2 regions of the Planococcus sp. MB-3u-03 genome follow, and region 2 is predicted to be linked to the other one. Evidence: riboswitches for the same ligand, from Rfam matches in the RefSeq annotation. Region 2 holds a riboswitch; the other holds the start of a gene.
What was found. A riboswitch is a leader RNA that binds a small molecule or an ion and turns the genes downstream of it on or off. The one in region 2 is predicted to bind FMN.
Positions count from the first base shown of each region.

Region 1: another riboswitch for FMN. It lies ahead of CW734_RS10825 (ECF transporter S component); the one in region 2 lies ahead of ribD (bifunctional diaminohydroxyphosphoribosylaminopyrimidine deaminase/5-amino-6-(5-phosphoribosylamino)uracil reductase RibD).

Region 1 covers NZ_CP025135.1:1,892,694-1,900,697, forward strand. The annotation lists gene CW734_RS19020 (hypothetical protein) at 1-214, opposite strand, end outside; partial or broken gene CW734_RS10820 (ferredoxin) at 531-781, shown strand; partial or broken gene CW734_RS10825 (ECF transporter S component) at 818-1,410, opposite strand; FMN riboswitch at 1,550-1,684, opposite strand; gene CW734_RS10830 (hypothetical protein) at 1,740-2,930, opposite strand; gene sigX (RNA polymerase sigma factor SigX) at 2,920-3,453, opposite strand; gene CW734_RS10840 (ATP-binding protein) at 3,500-5,278, opposite strand; gene CW734_RS10845 (response regulator transcription factor) at 5,271-5,987, opposite strand; gene ccsB (c-type cytochrome biogenesis protein CcsB) at 6,090-7,274, opposite strand; gene CW734_RS10855 (cytochrome c biogenesis ResB family protein) at 7,271-8,004, opposite strand, start outside.
Region 2 covers NZ_CP025135.1:391,595-399,598, forward strand. The annotation lists gene CW734_RS03270 (PaaI family thioesterase) at 1-251, shown strand, start outside; gene CW734_RS03275 (MarR family winged helix-turn-helix transcriptional regulator) at 398-877, shown strand; gene CW734_RS03280 (ring-cleaving dioxygenase) at 874-1,857, shown strand; gene CW734_RS03285 (TIGR04104 family putative zinc finger protein) at 2,007-2,306, shown strand; FMN riboswitch at 2,420-2,550, shown strand; FMN riboswitch at 2,658-2,788, shown strand; gene ribD (bifunctional diaminohydroxyphosphoribosylaminopyrimidine deaminase/5-amino-6-(5-phosphoribosylamino)uracil reductase RibD) at 2,888-3,970, shown strand; gene ribE (riboflavin synthase) at 3,976-4,611, shown strand; gene CW734_RS03300 (bifunctional 3,4-dihydroxy-2-butanone-4-phosphate synthase/GTP cyclohydrolase II) at 4,624-5,814, shown strand; gene ribH (6,7-dimethyl-8-ribityllumazine synthase) at 5,827-6,294, shown strand; gene CW734_RS03310 (hypothetical protein) at 6,672-6,857, shown strand; gene CW734_RS03315 (DUF4212 domain-containing protein) at 6,908-7,186, shown strand; gene CW734_RS03320 (sodium:solute symporter family protein) at 7,251-8,004, shown strand, end outside.

The sequences.
Region 1 (8,004 bases), 1.5 Mb from region 2:
CCTTGGCCCACGCCTGCACCGTTTCATCGGTGACGACTGGATCAAAGCGCTTTTGGCCTTGCATAAAATTGGACATTGTCTGGATCACCAACGATAGGCGCGCAAAGAACCGATTTTCATTGCCTCTGTACTTCCAGCCATTCAAGGGTGTAGGCGGAATTTCCAGATCGAATGCGGAGTGATGGAGCTGGACGCTGTTGTCATCCGGAATCAAATAGCCTTGCGCCTGCAGGCTATCAATGGACGCTAGATAGTCTTGCTTGTCCAGTTTAGGAGCACTGCAAAATAAGGATGCAGCCCGAAATAGCCGATGTCCTGAATCGTTTGCCCTGATTTCTTTCCTTTAATTAAATGATAAGGGAAGATACGGTCCGTTGACCGTCTACCGCTTTCATGATCGCTAAAACGACTTCATCGAATCGCACTGAATTACCCTCCTGGCGGTTTTGGGTTGAAAAATCATGAAATATCTATAGAATAAACACGATAGTATAACTGGACTTGTTCGGAGATAAAGGAGAGGAACTGGAATGGCTAAATATACCATTGTTGATAAAGATACGTGTATCGCATGCGGGGCTTGCGAGCAGCAGCACCGGACATTTACGATTATGATGATGAGGGCATCGCCTTCGTTATTCTTGATGATAACACGGGGACTGAACAAGTGCCAGATGAGCTGATGGAGGATATGGAAGACGCATTCGAAGGATGCCCGACCGATTCCATTAAAGTTGCAGACGAGTCATTTGAAGGGAACCCACTTAAATACGAAGACTGACCGAAACGTGGTCAATAGAAAAAGCGGCCGGAAGAATCATCTTCCAGCCCTTCTTTTATGATAAATAATAGGAACGTTGTTTTCAATCCAGGTATGCATGCTGCCGAAGATCAATAAGACGACGGTCGTAAGCGCCAAGCCTTTGATCAAGTTGAACGGCAGGATCCCGAGGACAATGGTCGTGTACAATGCGTTCCCTGACTGTTCAGGCATGTTCAGGAAAACGTGTACATAGGCAAAAGACGAAATAATTGAGCAAGCTCATGCCGATTGCCATCGAGAATGTCCCGATGATCAAACCGAATGCGATTCCTTTTTCGTGGAAACTTTACGGTAAATGGCGTAGACCGGCAAAATGAACAACAGGCTCGTCGCGAAATTCGCCATATGCCCTACAGGAACGCCAGTCGGGCTTCCTGAAAAATCCAGTCAATACGTTTTAAAGAATGCTACCAAGACGCCTGCTACTGGCCCCATCGTGATCGCCGCGATCAGCGCAGGCACGTCACTGAAATCCACTTTCAAAATGCTGGCAATGCCGGCGGCGGAAAATTGAATAGCATCAACACAAACGAGATGCTGCTCAGCATACCGATGACGATCATCGATTGCAATTTCTTGTTCTTCATGTTTCCTCTCCTTGTCGTGATTCACCAGAAGAAAGGTTCGGGCGCATGCTGCCATAAAAATCCCTAAGCAAGTTTCACTTAAGGAGAGTTAGGCACACTGAAATAAACGGTCCGCCATTAACACGGCATGCGTCCGTACCTTCACCTTCTCCCATCCAGACTATACTGTCGGCTTTGGAATCTCACCAAATCCTGCTTTTACGGCTCGCGGGCTGATGGACCATTATGTCCAATTACCGCCGGTAGGGAATTGCACCCTGCCCCGAAGATGAATCGATATTTTTATACAAGTTAATCTTATAAAAAGACAGCAATGTAAACCATACTGCTTACATTGCTGTCTTTTTATTTTCTAACCAGTCGATGCGGTTGGGCGAAACGGGCAGTTCAAGTTCTTTGGAGAAATCGAATCCTGCCCATTCCGCTTGTGCCGTATTGGATACCGTCAGCGATGAGCCATAGGATTGAGCCGTGAGCGCCATGCTTTCGATCATCTGCATCGCTTCCATTCCGTCAAGCGCCTCCAAGTCCATTGGCTCTTCGAATATCAATGTGGCGTTCATTTCATCCACTTCGACGCGGTAACTGATCCCTTCAGGAACCGGCGATCGATAGCCGTCATTCGGCGATTGCTGAAGTGCCATCAGCGCATCTCCCACATTCTCCGGTGACATGCCGTATGCCGGAGCCAAATGCCAGTCACCCGTTGACGAGGCAAGCAAGTAAAAGCTTTGCCCCTGTTCCCCGGGTACGAGCGGTTCCACTGTCCCTATATGGGATAATTGCGCTGCCTCGCCCTCTTCATTCAAGACACGGATTTCCTGCTGGCCCATGAATGTTTCTTCCAGGCTGTATAAATACAGCAAAGTGGAAGCCGAACCTTGATCATAGGAATGGCCGTCCGGCAGAAAATGGCTGATCGTCGACCCGTTTAGCTGAAGTTCGCCTTCATATGGATGATACTCATCAAAACCCAAGCCGGATTCATCGATTTGACCGGCGAATGTTTCATATAATTCGAGAGCGTTCGGCTCCTCCTTATCGGCTAGCTGTTTAGGAATGACGAAACTTATGGGCACAACATAGCCATGATAAGCAAGCCCGATGCGCAACACGTGCGCACCTTCCAGTTCGCTGTCATAAACTGCGCTCCGCTTCACATCCGGGTCATCCGTGGCCAAACTTGCTGCCTCTTCAGACTCTTTCGTAGATCCGTCCGCTTGCTCTGCTGGTTCTGTTGGTGCCTCATCTGTCGCCATCGTCGACTCCGCGCCACTGCTTTCACTCTCGCTGCTTGAGTCGGTTCCATTCTGCTGCAGCAAAGAGGCGACGAGCACCGAGATGCTCAGGAATGCGACGATGGCAACTAACAGCGGCAGCCAGCGCTTTGGCTGCTTGTGTGTTCGCTCTTTTTGGGAAAGCTTTTTATACACTTCGGCTTTTGGCCGGCTGTCTTGTATTTTGGGGAAATCCCGCAACAAACTTTCGATTTCTTCATCGTCCCATTTGTCATTCGGCATATTCTCCTCCCCCTTCTGCTTCTAGTAATTTTTGGCGGAGGGACCGGATTGCCCGGTGCTGTGTCGTTTTGACTTTGCCTTCCGACCACTCCAGGACTTCAGCAGTTTCCGCAATGGAGAGATCTTGGAAATAACGCATGATGATGACCAGCTTCTGGTCGCCTGTACACAAATCGAGCATTTGGTATAAGCGGATCTTGTCTTCATTGAGCAATGAAACTTCTTCCGGTATTTTTTCAGTTGAAACCAATTGTTGGGTTTCCCAGTCGAAGAAATCCATCGAATGCTTTTTCCTTACTGCGGTCTTGCGGAAATGGTCGATGGCGACATTTTTGGCGATCGAAAAGAGCCAGGTCTTTTCCGAACTCTTTCCTTGGAACCGGTCATAAGCGCGCAGTACCCTCACATAAACTTCATGCATCAGATCTTCTGCCACATGCCGGTCCTTCACTAAATACACCAAAAACTGAAAGACATCCTGATGGTATTGATCGTACAGCCGATGAAACACGGAGTCATTCACGCAACTCCCCCCGTTCCTTGGATTAGTCGTCACGACAGCAGAAAAGTTACATCGCCTTCAGCGGCAATGTGAAGATGAACGAAGTGCCTTCGCCGAATTTGCTTTCGGCGCGGATTTCTCCCGAATGCGCTTTGATGATATTGCTGGCAATCGCGAGCCCGAGCCCTGTGCCGCCTTTGCCGAGCGTCCTTGCCTTATCGGCTTTATAGAAACGCTCAAAGACGAATTCCAGGTCTTTCTCTGTAATTCCGGCCCCGGTATCGTTGATCGAAACTTTTGCGTAGTCTCCCATGTTTTCGACATGCACATGCACTTGCCCTCCCTGCGGAGTGTGGCGAAGTGCATTATCGATCAAATTCGTCATGACCTGTTCGATGCGGTCTTCGTCGAGTTCGGCTGCCGCCCAGTCATCGAGTTCTGTCGTGAAGCTCAGTTCGATGCCTTTTTCTTTCGCGGCTTGGCTGAATTTCAAGCTCATCCGCTCGATGGCATTATTGAACTGCACCAATTCTTTGTAGAGGCGCATATGGCCTGATTCCAATCGTGCCAAGTTCAATAGGTCCGTGACGAGTCGGCCCATGCGCTGGGATTCCTCGTAGATGATCTTGGTCATTTCGTTGCGCTCTTCTTCGCTTGCACCGACGTCATCCAATAAGGCTTCGCTATAGCCCTGCAGCATGGCGATCGGCGTCCGCAGTTCGTGGGATACATTGGCGATGAAATCTTCACGCAGCTTCTCAAGGCGATGCTGTTCCGTCATGTTATGGAGCACAGCCACCGCCCCGCGTACGCTTTCTCCGCTGTATAGCGGGCTGAAATTGACCGCATAATAGGCGCCTTCGATTTCAAGCTCTTCCTCAATTTCCTCCTGGAATGTCAGGACATGGTCGAGCATATGGAGCATTTCCGATGGCAGCGCATTGGCATCGGTCGTGCCGTCTTTGAAGAGCCATTGCTGCAGCAGCTTCTCTGCTGGCGGATTGTTCAACAGGATCGTCTTATCCTGATTGAAGGTGATTACGGCATCCGCCATCGAAGTCAAGATGCTCGATAATTGCTCTTTCTCCTGGTTGATCACTTCGAGATGATGCTTTAACTGGCGGCCCATCTGATTAAAGGCGATCGCCAATTGGCCGATTTCATCTCCGGAAGATACTTTCACTTTTGTGTCGAAATTCCCTTTCGCCAATTCAAATGCCCCTTCGCGCATATTGCGCAGCGGGGAGGTGATCCGGGTCGATAGGAAAAATGCGAAAAACGTCGTCAATAATAACGCGATAAACGCGGATAGGAAAACGATATTGGTTGTTCTTTCAGCAGTGCGGTCCATAACTTCCAATGATTGGTAAATGAAAACCGTGCCGTGAAGCTCATCGCTTGTTTGAAGAGGCGACGCCATGACGATATACGATTCCATGCGGTCTGCTTCCGACAAGGATGGCAGCAGCATTTCTTTCGTTACCGTATCATCGCTTTCAAATACTTTTTGAAATTCGTTTTCGCTGACGATCTTTTCCCTGATTTCCTCGCCATTCAAGCCATCATGCAAATAATACGAGATTTCCCCCGGTTCTTCGGCGATGACTGCATTGGTTTCGGGCCCTAATACTTCGTCGACGATCGATAAATTGCCTTCCCCGGAGTGGTCATTGAAGATCCGGGCTATCATATTCGCTTCGTTGTGAAGCGCTTCTTCCACTGTCTCGCTATGGAAGTTCCCGAGAAACTCCAACAGCAGCACCGTCACGATAAAAAGGACAAAGGAAACGAGAAGCAAAATGGTTACCCACAGCTTCCCGACGATGCTATTCCATATTCTATTCATTGCCGACCTCGAATTTGTATCCGACACCCCATACGGTGACGATCATCTTAGCGGCGGATTCGGAGACGCGGTTCAATTTCTCCCGCAAGCGTTTGACATGGGTATCCACGGTACGCAAATCGCCGAAAAAGTCATAATGCCATACTTCTTTGAGTAAATGTTCCCGGTCGAACACTTTATCCGGGGATTTTGCCAGGAAATATAAAAGTTCGTATTCTTTCGGCGTCAAATTCACTTCCACGCCGTCTGCTGTCACGCGGTGCGCATCGTGGTCGATCGTCAGATGAGGAAAGACGACCAAGTCTTTTGAGACAGTCGAACTTGTAGAAGGCGAATAAGCAGACGACCGGCGCAAAATCGCTTTTACGCGCAGCACGACTTCCCGCGGGCTGAACGGCTTGACGATATAGTCATCCGCTCCGGATTCAAACCCTTCCACGCGGTTTGCTTCCTCGCCTTTGGCCGTCAGCATGATGATCGGCGTCATTTTCGTCTCCCGAAGTTCGGTTGCCACTTCGATGCCGTCTTTTTCCGGCATCATGAGATCAAGCAGGATGCAATGGTAATCCTTCTCCACTGCTTTTTCCAATGCTTCCACGCCGTTTTCGGCTTCTTCCACCATATATCCTTCACGCTCGAGATACATCTTCAACAGGCGGCGGATCCTCTCTTCATCATCCACTACAAGAATTGTAATTTCTTCAGACATCCTAATCCCTCCAACTTTCATCTCTATACCTTTCATTGTACCGATAAGGGTTCCAAAAATAAACGAAAAGCCTTTTCCTATAGAAGGAAAAGGCTTTTATCGTCAGGCGTATGAATGCAGTCCGGCAATAATCAAGTTGACTGCCACCAAGTTGAACATGATGATGACAAAACCGATTACCGCGAGCCAAGCAGACTTTTCGCCTGCCCAGCCTCTGCCAAGCCGCAAGTGCAAATACGCTGCGTAGAACAAGAATGTAACGAGCGCCCAAACTTCTTTCGGGTCCCAGCCCCAGAAGCGCGACCAGGCGATTTGCGCCCAGATCATGGCGAAGATCAATGCCCCGAGTGAAAAGATTGGGAAGCCGATGATGATCGAACGGTAATTGATCTCATCCATCAGCTGCAGATTGACGTTTTTCGTGAACGGCTGCAGCATTTCGGAAATTCGTTTACGGAAGATGAGACGGATCAATGCGTACAGCACCGTCCCGACCATGACGGACCAAAACACGGTCGTCAGTTTTCCGGCGTGGACGATCGGCGGCATTTCCACCAGCGGCGTAAATGCCCCGTCTGTCATTGACTCAAATTCGTTCATCCCGAAAATTGCCGGCATATTGTAAGTGATTTCCGACGGCTGGCCGTCTTTATTGACATAAGCGAAATCCGCTTCATAATTCGTCAAGGTGAAGAATGTGCTGGTCACGACAAAGCCAAGAACCAAGACCAGCGAATACATGATGGCTTCAAGCCAAAAGCGCTGCTTGGACTTTTTCTTTTGGTCGACGACTTTGAGCAAATAAATCAAGCCGGCCGCCGCACTGATCGCAAGAATTCCTTCCGCGATGACGACCGTGATGACATGGATCGCCAGCCAGTTCGTTTGAAGGGCCGGAATCAACGGGCTCACTTCACTTGGGAACATGCTTGCATAAGCGATGATCAATAAAGCGATCGGCAAGACGATCATCCCGAGCACAGCGGTTTTGTACAACGCGTAGATAATGATGAATCCGCCGACAAGCGTCATGCCAAATGCGGTCGTGAATTCGAACATATTACTGATCGGTGCGTGTCCTGTGACCATCCACCGTGTAATAAAATACCCTAATTGCGCAACGAAGCCGATGACCGTAATAGTGATGGCAACTTTGCCCCAACGCTGTTCAGATCTGTAAGTGCCTTCTTTATTGCCTTTTACAGCGCCCCCGAATACGAATGTTGCAATCAGGTAGGCGATAAAGGCTACGTATAATAAATTGGAACTGATGTCGACTAATGTCATGTCAATTGTTCACCTTCCCTTTTCTCCTGTGCTTCCATGTCTTCCTGTTGGTCGCGATATGCCGGAAGAGAAGCGTGTTCAGTCACCTGGTCCAGATCCTTTTTCAGACCGAACCAGTTTTTATTCGTATGGCCCGCAAGCAAAATGCTGCCATCCGCTTGCTGCTGGATCCAGAAACGGCGGTGATTGAAGTACATCCCTTGCGCCACGCCGATCATGAAGATCAAACCGCCGAGCCCAAGAATTGGCAAGGTGCGGTCTTTGCGCACAGTCAAGCCGGATGCATCTCGCGTCTCGACTCCCTGGAAGGCCAGTTTATAGTCGTTATCGCCTAATGGCTCAACCGTGTTCTGGATGGTGATGAAACTTGTTTCACCGTCCGGCGTATCGGGAGTCGTCATTTTCACGAGGAATCCCGGGTTTTTCGGCAGCGGTGTCGCTGTTTGCGGTTCACCGTTTTCAAAACCGGAGAAGTCAGGATAATAGCCGAGCAGCTCCACAACAGAGCCGTCTTCGAGCTCATAATTGGTTTCCGGATTCACCAAATCGATGGTCAAATCCCCCCGGCTTTCGCCTGTTTCTTTGTTCTCAAGCGCGAAGCTCATCGTTTTCAGCTCATCCTGTTGGAAATCCATCTGATACAAGGCGTAGCCATCGAATTTGAACGGTTGGTTGACGCGGATGGCGTGTTCTTCCACCATTTCCATATCGGCTGTATCGCCAGGCAATG
Region 2 (8,004 bases):
ATATGCTGCACGGCGGCGCGATCATGTCAGGGATTGATATTGTCATGGGCCTTGCCTCCCGGTCGCTCGGAAGCGATGCGGTCTCGACGATTCAAATGGAAGTTCGCTTCATCAAAAGTTTGGCGGAGGGAACGGCCGTTTTCCACGCTGAACTGTTACATCAGACGAACAGTACGGCAATCCTGACAGGGCGCGTCGTCAGCGATCGAGACGAATTATTGGCCTATAGCACCGGAACATTCAAACTATGATTGCAAAAGCTCCTTTCCGCATACGGCGGGGAGGAGCTTTTTGGATTAACCGCAATCTGAAGCCGTTCTCTTGACCGGTGAGTTATAGCTTGATATGATTACTTTTAATTAAAGATATTTTAATTCGAAATAAAGAGGTGAAATAAATGGAGTTCTCCAACCAGAACCTGAAAGCTGTAACGGTTTTGATTCGCGCCGCGGATGCCGTCCATGATGCCATTAAACGGGACGTTGCCGGGTACGGCTTGAATGCGACGGAATTCTCGGTGCTCGAATTGCTCTATCACCAGGGCCGTCAGCCGATACAGGCGATTGGCAAGAGGGTATTGATTGCGAGCAGCAGCATCACTTATGTGGTCGACAAACTGGAACAGAAAGGCTACGTCGAACGGGAAGCGTGCAAGGAAGACCGGCGCGTGACTTATGCACTCTTGACGGAAAATGGCCAGGAATTGATGAAGCGGATTTTCCCTGAGCATGAACGGCAGATGGATAAAGTGTTTGCCGGCCTTGGGCAAGAGGAAATAGTGGAATTGATCGAAAAGCTGAAAAAGGTCGGCTACGAAGCGCAAGACAGCAATGCAGCAGCAGATGGAATTTTAAAAAATAAGGAGCGGTATGCATGAACGAATTGAAAGGGATCCACCATGTAACGGCGATTACGAGCAGTGCCGAAAAGAATTATGAATTTTTCACGTATGTATTGGGCATGAGGCTGGTCAAGAAAACGGTGAACCAGGACGATATCCAAACCTATCACTTGTTCTTCGCTGACGATAAGGGTTCAGCGGGGACGGATATGACTTTCTTTGATTTTCCGGGAATCCCGAAAGGCTCTCACGGAACCAACGAAATTTACAAAACGGCTTTCCGCGTTCCGACAGACGAAGCGCTTAGCTATTGGGAGAAACGTTTTGACAAATACGAAGTGAACCACAGTGCAATCGCAGAGCAATTCGGCGTCAAAACTTTGTCGTTCACAGACTTCGATGACCAGCAGTATATGCTCGTATCGGACGAGAACAATGAAGGCGTGCAAGCGGGGACGCCTTGGCAGGACGGCCCGGTCCCGCTTGAATTTGCCATCACCGGGCTCGGGCCGATCCATATCCGCATCGGCCAATTCGATTACTTGAAAGAAGTGCTCGAAAAGGCGATGCATATGCGCGAGATCGCCAACGAGGGATCGCTGCATTTATTCGAGATGGGCGAAGGCGGAAACGGTGCACAAGTAATCGTTGAGCATAATGCAGATTTACCGTCCGGGCAGCAGGGTTACGGCACGGTGCATCATGCCGCATTCCGCGTGGCGGACCGCGCAGCATTGAATGAATGGATCGGCCATATGCAGGAAATCGGGTTCTCGACTTCGGGCTATGTCGACCGCTTCTTCTTTGAATCATTGTACGCACGGGTAGCCCCCGGCCTCTTGTTCGAATGGGCAACGGATGGCCCGGGCTTCATGGGTGACGAGCCATATGAAACACTCGGGGAGAAACTTTCTTTGCCGCCGTTTTTGGAACCGAAGCGCGAACAGATCGAGAGCATGGTGCGGCCGATCGATACGGTGCGCAGCACGAAGGATATCGAAAAAGAATACCTATAGGAAAAATTGGCACTGCTCCCCATGGGCAGTGCTTTTTCACTGCCAATAACAAAGAGGATGCAGAGAATCTGAAATAATGGGACGATTTTGGGAACTTATTCAACTTATATGCGTAAGTATAGTTAACACAAAGAAAGGGGAGAAGGGCGATGCCGAAATGCCAGAATTGCGGAGCGTTATGGACGTGGGCACAGACCGTATGCCGACTGTGCACACTCGGGGATGGGATGAAGTGCCCCTCATGCCGCGAGGAGCAATTCGTATCGATGGAATCGCGGAAAAAGACCAGCTTGTTCGTCTTTGCCGCTCCGCTCATCATGTTCATTTCGGTCGCTTTCGGCATCGATCCGTTCGTTTCCCTCGCCCTGTTCCTGGCTTCCTTTTTAGTAATCATGGGCATTTATCCATTCTTTATCGAATTGACAGACGAGCGCGGGCCAATGTGGTGACTAGTAGAAATCCGAGTTTCTTTCTAGGGATTGAGTTGGCTGCGCACAACAAATGAAGATTCTTTTCTGGACAGCCCCTGAAGCTTGCGCTAAACTTACAGATAATCATCTATAGCGTTCTTCGGGGTCGGGTGAAATTCCCAATCGACGGTAACGGAGCAATCCGAAGCCCGTGAGCCTTTCGGGGCAGGATTTGGTGCAAGTCCAAAGCCGACAGTTAAAGTCTGGATGGGAGAAGAACCGTCAAGCAGCCTACTAGCAATCGCTTAGGTTTCTTTGATATGCACTTTCAAGGCCCCTTTCTTTTTATGGAAGGGGCCTTTTTGCATACTGTGGATGATCAACTGAATAGTATTCCTTCGGGGTCGGGTGAAATTCCCAATCGACGGTAACGAAGCAATTCGAAGCCCGTGAGCCTTTCGGGGCAGGATTTGGTGCAAGTCCAAAGCCGACAGTTAAAGTCTGGATGGGAGAAGGAAGAACACGGAAATTATAGAGTTTTCTATAGTTCTATTTCCTATTGTCTTCTAACCCATTGGCTAATCAATGGGTTTTTATTTTGTTCTGAAAGGTGTGATCAAGTGGACGATCAGCAAATCATGAAGCAAGCACTGGCATTGGCACGATCAGCTGCCGGGCAGACTTCCCCCAACCCGCTTGTCGGGTCGGTGATCGTCAAAGATGGCCGTATCATCGGCATGGGCGCGCATTTGAAAGCGGGACAGGCGCATGCAGAAATCCATGCGCTGAATATGGCAGGCACTGAAGCGCGAGGCGCGGATTTATATGTGACGCTGGAGCCTTGCAGCCATCATGGCCGGACTGGACCTTGCGCAGACGCGATTATAAAAGCCGGCATCCGCCGTGTCGTCGTCGCTGTGCTTGACCCGAATCCGCTCGTTTCAGGCCAGGGCATCAAGAAGCTCGAAGCCGCCGGGGTGATTGTAGAGACCGGTGTCTGCGAGCAGGAAGCTGCGGAGCTGAACCGGATGTTCTTCACCTTTATCCGCAAAAACCGGCCATTCGTCACATTGAAGCATGCCATCACGCTAGACGGCAAAATCGCTGTATACGGCGGCCGTTCGGAAAAAATTACGGGGCCTGAAGTGCAGCGCGACGTCCACGAACTGCGCTTGCTGCACGACGCCATCCTCGTCGGCGCACAGACCATTGCACTCGATAACCCCCGTTTGACCAATCGGTTTGCCGATTCCCCGAAGCAGCCGATCCGCGTCATTTTAGATGGCCATCTGCGCATCCCGATAGAGAGCCACGTCATTCAAGTACCTGATGCCCCTACTTGGATAATCGTCGGATCACAAGCTGATATCGACAGCCGCGGCGCATTTCCTGAGCATGTCCGAATTCTGCAACTGGATACGCCCGATGTGGAAATCGTCGCTGCATTGGAATTGCTGGCCGAGCATAAGGTGTTATCTGTCCTTGTGGAAGGCGGCCAAAAAATCAATACCGCTTTTTTGAAAAGCGGGCAAGTAGATGAAGTTGCTACGTATATCGCGCCAATCATTCTCGGCGGCGAAGGAACCGTTTCCGTATTTGGTGATCTACATGCCAGTTCCACGGCAAACGGCATTCCCCTGGAGACGCAGAAGGTAGAGCGCATCGGAACGGATCTGAAGATTATCTCCACTTTAAAGGAGTGACATGAATGTTTACAGGCATTATAGAAGAAAAGGGGCAACTTGCCGGTATCAAGCGCGGCGCGGCCAGCATGGAAATGACGATACGCGCAAATGTCGTCCTCGAAGAAACGAAAATCGGCGATAGCATTTCAGTCGAAGGGGTGTGCCTGACAGTGACCTCATTATCCACAGGCCGTTTCACAGTGGATGTCATGCCGGAAACATTTCACGGCACGACCCTTTCTTCGTTGAGTACATCCAGTGCCGTCAATCTAGAGCGGGCCATGGCGGCGAACGGCCGTTTCGGCGGGCATCTTGTCGCTGGCCATATCGACGGAGTCGGCAAGATCCTGCGCAAGCGCCCCCAGGAAAACGCACTGTATATCGATATAGCAGCGCCCCCTGAATTGCTTGCGCAGTCGATCGTCAAAGGATCAGTGGCAATCGATGGCGTCAGTTTGACGATTTTCGAACTTAGCGAAAACCATTTGACCGTTTCGCTCATCCCGCATACAGCGGGGGAAACGACTTTGGGCAGCAAAAAAGTAGGCGATTCGGTCAATCTGGAAACCGATATGTTCGGAAAATATGTGCAGCGTTTTATGGAGCATGCGCCAAAACAACCGATGAACGCCGATTACTTGCGGCGCCACGGATTTTAAAGGAGCAAACCGATGCTAAATACAATTGAAGAAGCAGTAAAGGATTTGCAGGCAGGAAAAGTCATTATTTTGGTAGATGACGAATCAAGGGAAAACGAAGGCGATTTTGTTTGCCTCGCAGAACATGCGACACCTGAAAACATCAATTTCATGGCAACGCACGGCCGGGGGCTCATCTGCACGCCTGTCTCGCCCGACATCGCCCTGCGGCTGAAACTCGACCAAATGGTCAGCCACAATACCGACCACCACGAAACGGCGTTTACCGTCAGCATCGACCATAAAGATGCCAAGACGGGCATCAGTGCCTTTGAACGGTCGGACACCATCTTGCAGATGCTCGATACGAAAGCCGTGCCGCAGGACTTCAAGCGGCCGGGGCACGTCTTCCCGCTTGTCGCGAAACTAGGCGGCGTATTCCAGCGCCAAGGCCATACGGAGGCGTCAGTCGATTTGGCGCGTCTCAGCGGAAGCGAACCCGCAGCGGTCATTTGTGAAATCATGAACCCTGACGGCACGATGTCGCGCATGCCGGACTTGGAAAAGTTGGCGGAGCAGTTCGATATAAAAATCATCACGATCGAGGATCTGTATGCCTATCGTGCAGAGAAAGACCCGCTCATCACGCGGGAATCGAGTGTCCACATGCCGACCGATTTCGGCGAGTTCCGGATGGTAGGCTATTCCAACCGGCTGGATACAGAAGAGCATGTCGCCATCGTCAAAGGCAATCCGGAATTGGAGGAAGCGCCGATCGTGCGCATTCATTCAGAATGTTTGACCGGTGATATTTTCCACTCGCGCCGCTGCGATTGCGGGGCCCAACTTTCCAAATCGCTTGAATTGATCGAACAGGCAGGTGCCGGCATCGTCCTTTATATGCGGCAGGAAGGGCGCGGCATCGGCTTGTTGAACAAGCTAAAAGCGTATGAACTGCAAGAGCAGGGCTTGGATACGGTCGAAGCGAATGAACAGCTGGGCTTCCCGGCAGAAATGCGCGATTATACTTTATGCGCTTTGATGTTGAAGGATTTGGGCGTGTCGCGCGTCAGGTTGCTGACGAACAATCCAGCCAAGACAGACGCGCTCATCGAATACGGCATTAAAGTGGAAGAGCGGCTGGCGCTGGTCATCCCGCCGACTGAAGACAACACGCAATACATGAAAACGAAAAAACAACGGATGCATCATCTAATCGACTAAGGAGTGTTCATAATGGAAACAGTTTACGAAGCAAATTTGATCGGATCGGATTTAAAAATAGGGATCGTTACAGGCAGATTCAATGACTTTATCACGTCTCGCCTGCTGGACGGCGCAGTCGATGGCTTGGTGCGCCATGGCGTAAATAAGGAAAACATCGACACTGCTTGGGTGCCGGGGGCATTTGAATTGCCGCTGGTCGCGAAGAAAATGGCGGAAACGAAAAAATACGATGCCGTCATCGCACTTGGCACCGTGATCCGCGGTTCGACAACGCATTACGATTATGTCTGCAGCGAAGCGGCGAAAGGCATTGCACAAGCCGGCATGTCGACAGGCGTTCCAGTCATTTTCGGCGTGTTGACGACGGAGACGATCGAACAGGCGATTGAACGCGCTGGCACGAAAGCCGGAAACAAAGGCTACGAAGCGGCGGTTTCTGCAGTTGAAATGGGTAATTTGATGAAAGCATTCGACTGATCAAAAAAAGAGCTGAGACAGGTTTTTGATTGAAGGAATGGGACCAGGTATTTTCTGGTCATCAATCATTTCATACGAGTGAATAAATAAAATGAGCATGCATTCTTTTATGAATGCATGCTCATTTTTTGGTGGCATTTATCTTGATACAACAACATATTGTTGAAATTTCAGCTTATAATGCTTTGAGTTCAAAAGATATTTTAATTGAAGTTTATTATAATAATACATTGACAATTAACAGAATTTTTAGAATAATGAAAAAAGAAACCATCTATTATCCTTAAAATGGAAAGGGAGGGGGAAAGGCGAATCATCACCTATGATAGGCCGTCCGTAGGCGTATTTGTTAGCGTTTTCAAAGAAGGAGTGAGTCGATGATCTGGGTTCTTACATTGAGCCTTATCACCATCGTGTCCGTAGTAGCAGGGTTAAGGAAGCGGAAGGTTGTTTATTTTTTCCTTCCATTTGCATCGATTTTTGCATTCATGCTCGTCAAAGTCATTATGGTGCCACTCCCATTCCTGGATACGGTCCGTTTCATTTTCCAGTTGAGGGGGTGAACTTCGCAATAGAGGAATTCGGCTTGTAAACCGACAAAGGGGTGGGTAATTTGAGGAAGATCGATAAAAAACAAGCAGATGCGTATTTCCGGACTCGTACCACGTTGGTCACCATCTATTTATTGATCGGGTTTTCGGCATCTTTCGGGGTCGTCATGTTCGCGGAGGAATTGTCGGGCTTCAACGTCAATGGAATGCCTTTCCATTATTTCATGGGAGCGCAAGGGGCAGTGTTGACCTTCATCATCTTGCTGTTCGTTAACGCAATCATCAACGACCGGATCGACAAGAAATTCGGCTTGGACCAAGACCTGGAAGACAAGAAATAACATAGCGCTTCCACCTAAATAAGAGCGATGGATAAAATTGCATAATTGACAAGGGGGAGAAGCAGTGGATTCACAATTTCTCGTATCACTTGTATTGATCCTGGCCACATTCGGCTTGTATATCGGCATCGCCGTCTACAATATGGCCAGGCAAACATCAGACTTTTATGTAGCCGGGCGCAATGTTCCTGCCGTGTTCAACGGGATGGCGATCGGTGCCGACTGGATGAGCGCCGCGTCATTCATCGGGATGGCCGGGACGGTCATGTTGCTCGGATATGACGGCCTTGCCTATATCATGGGCTGGACAGGCGGATATTTACTTTTGACTTTCCTATTGGCGCCGCAGCTCCGGAAATCCGGGCGCTACACGGTACCGGAATTTATCGGCGACCGCTATAGCAGCAGCAGCGCGCGCTTGATCGCGGCCGTTGCCACCATCATCATCAGCTTTACATATTCGATTGGGCAGCTCTCAGGTTCCGGTGTCGTCATCGGCCGGCTTTTGGAAGTGCCTACAGCCGTCGGGACGATCATCGGTGTCGTATTGATCGCTTTCTACTCGGCGCTTGGCGGGATGAAAGGGATTACGTGGACGCAGGTGGCACAATACCTGGTCTTGATCATCGCCTATTTGATCCCTGTTATTTTCATGTCACTGCAATTGACGAGCAACCCGATTCCGTGGCTGTCATACGGGCAGATCGTCGGGGAACTCCAGCAGCTCGATCAGCAGCTCGGGGTTTCTGAATACGTCGTGCCATTTACAGAAGCGACCAAATGGCAATTTCTTGCACTCATGTTTACATTGATGGCCG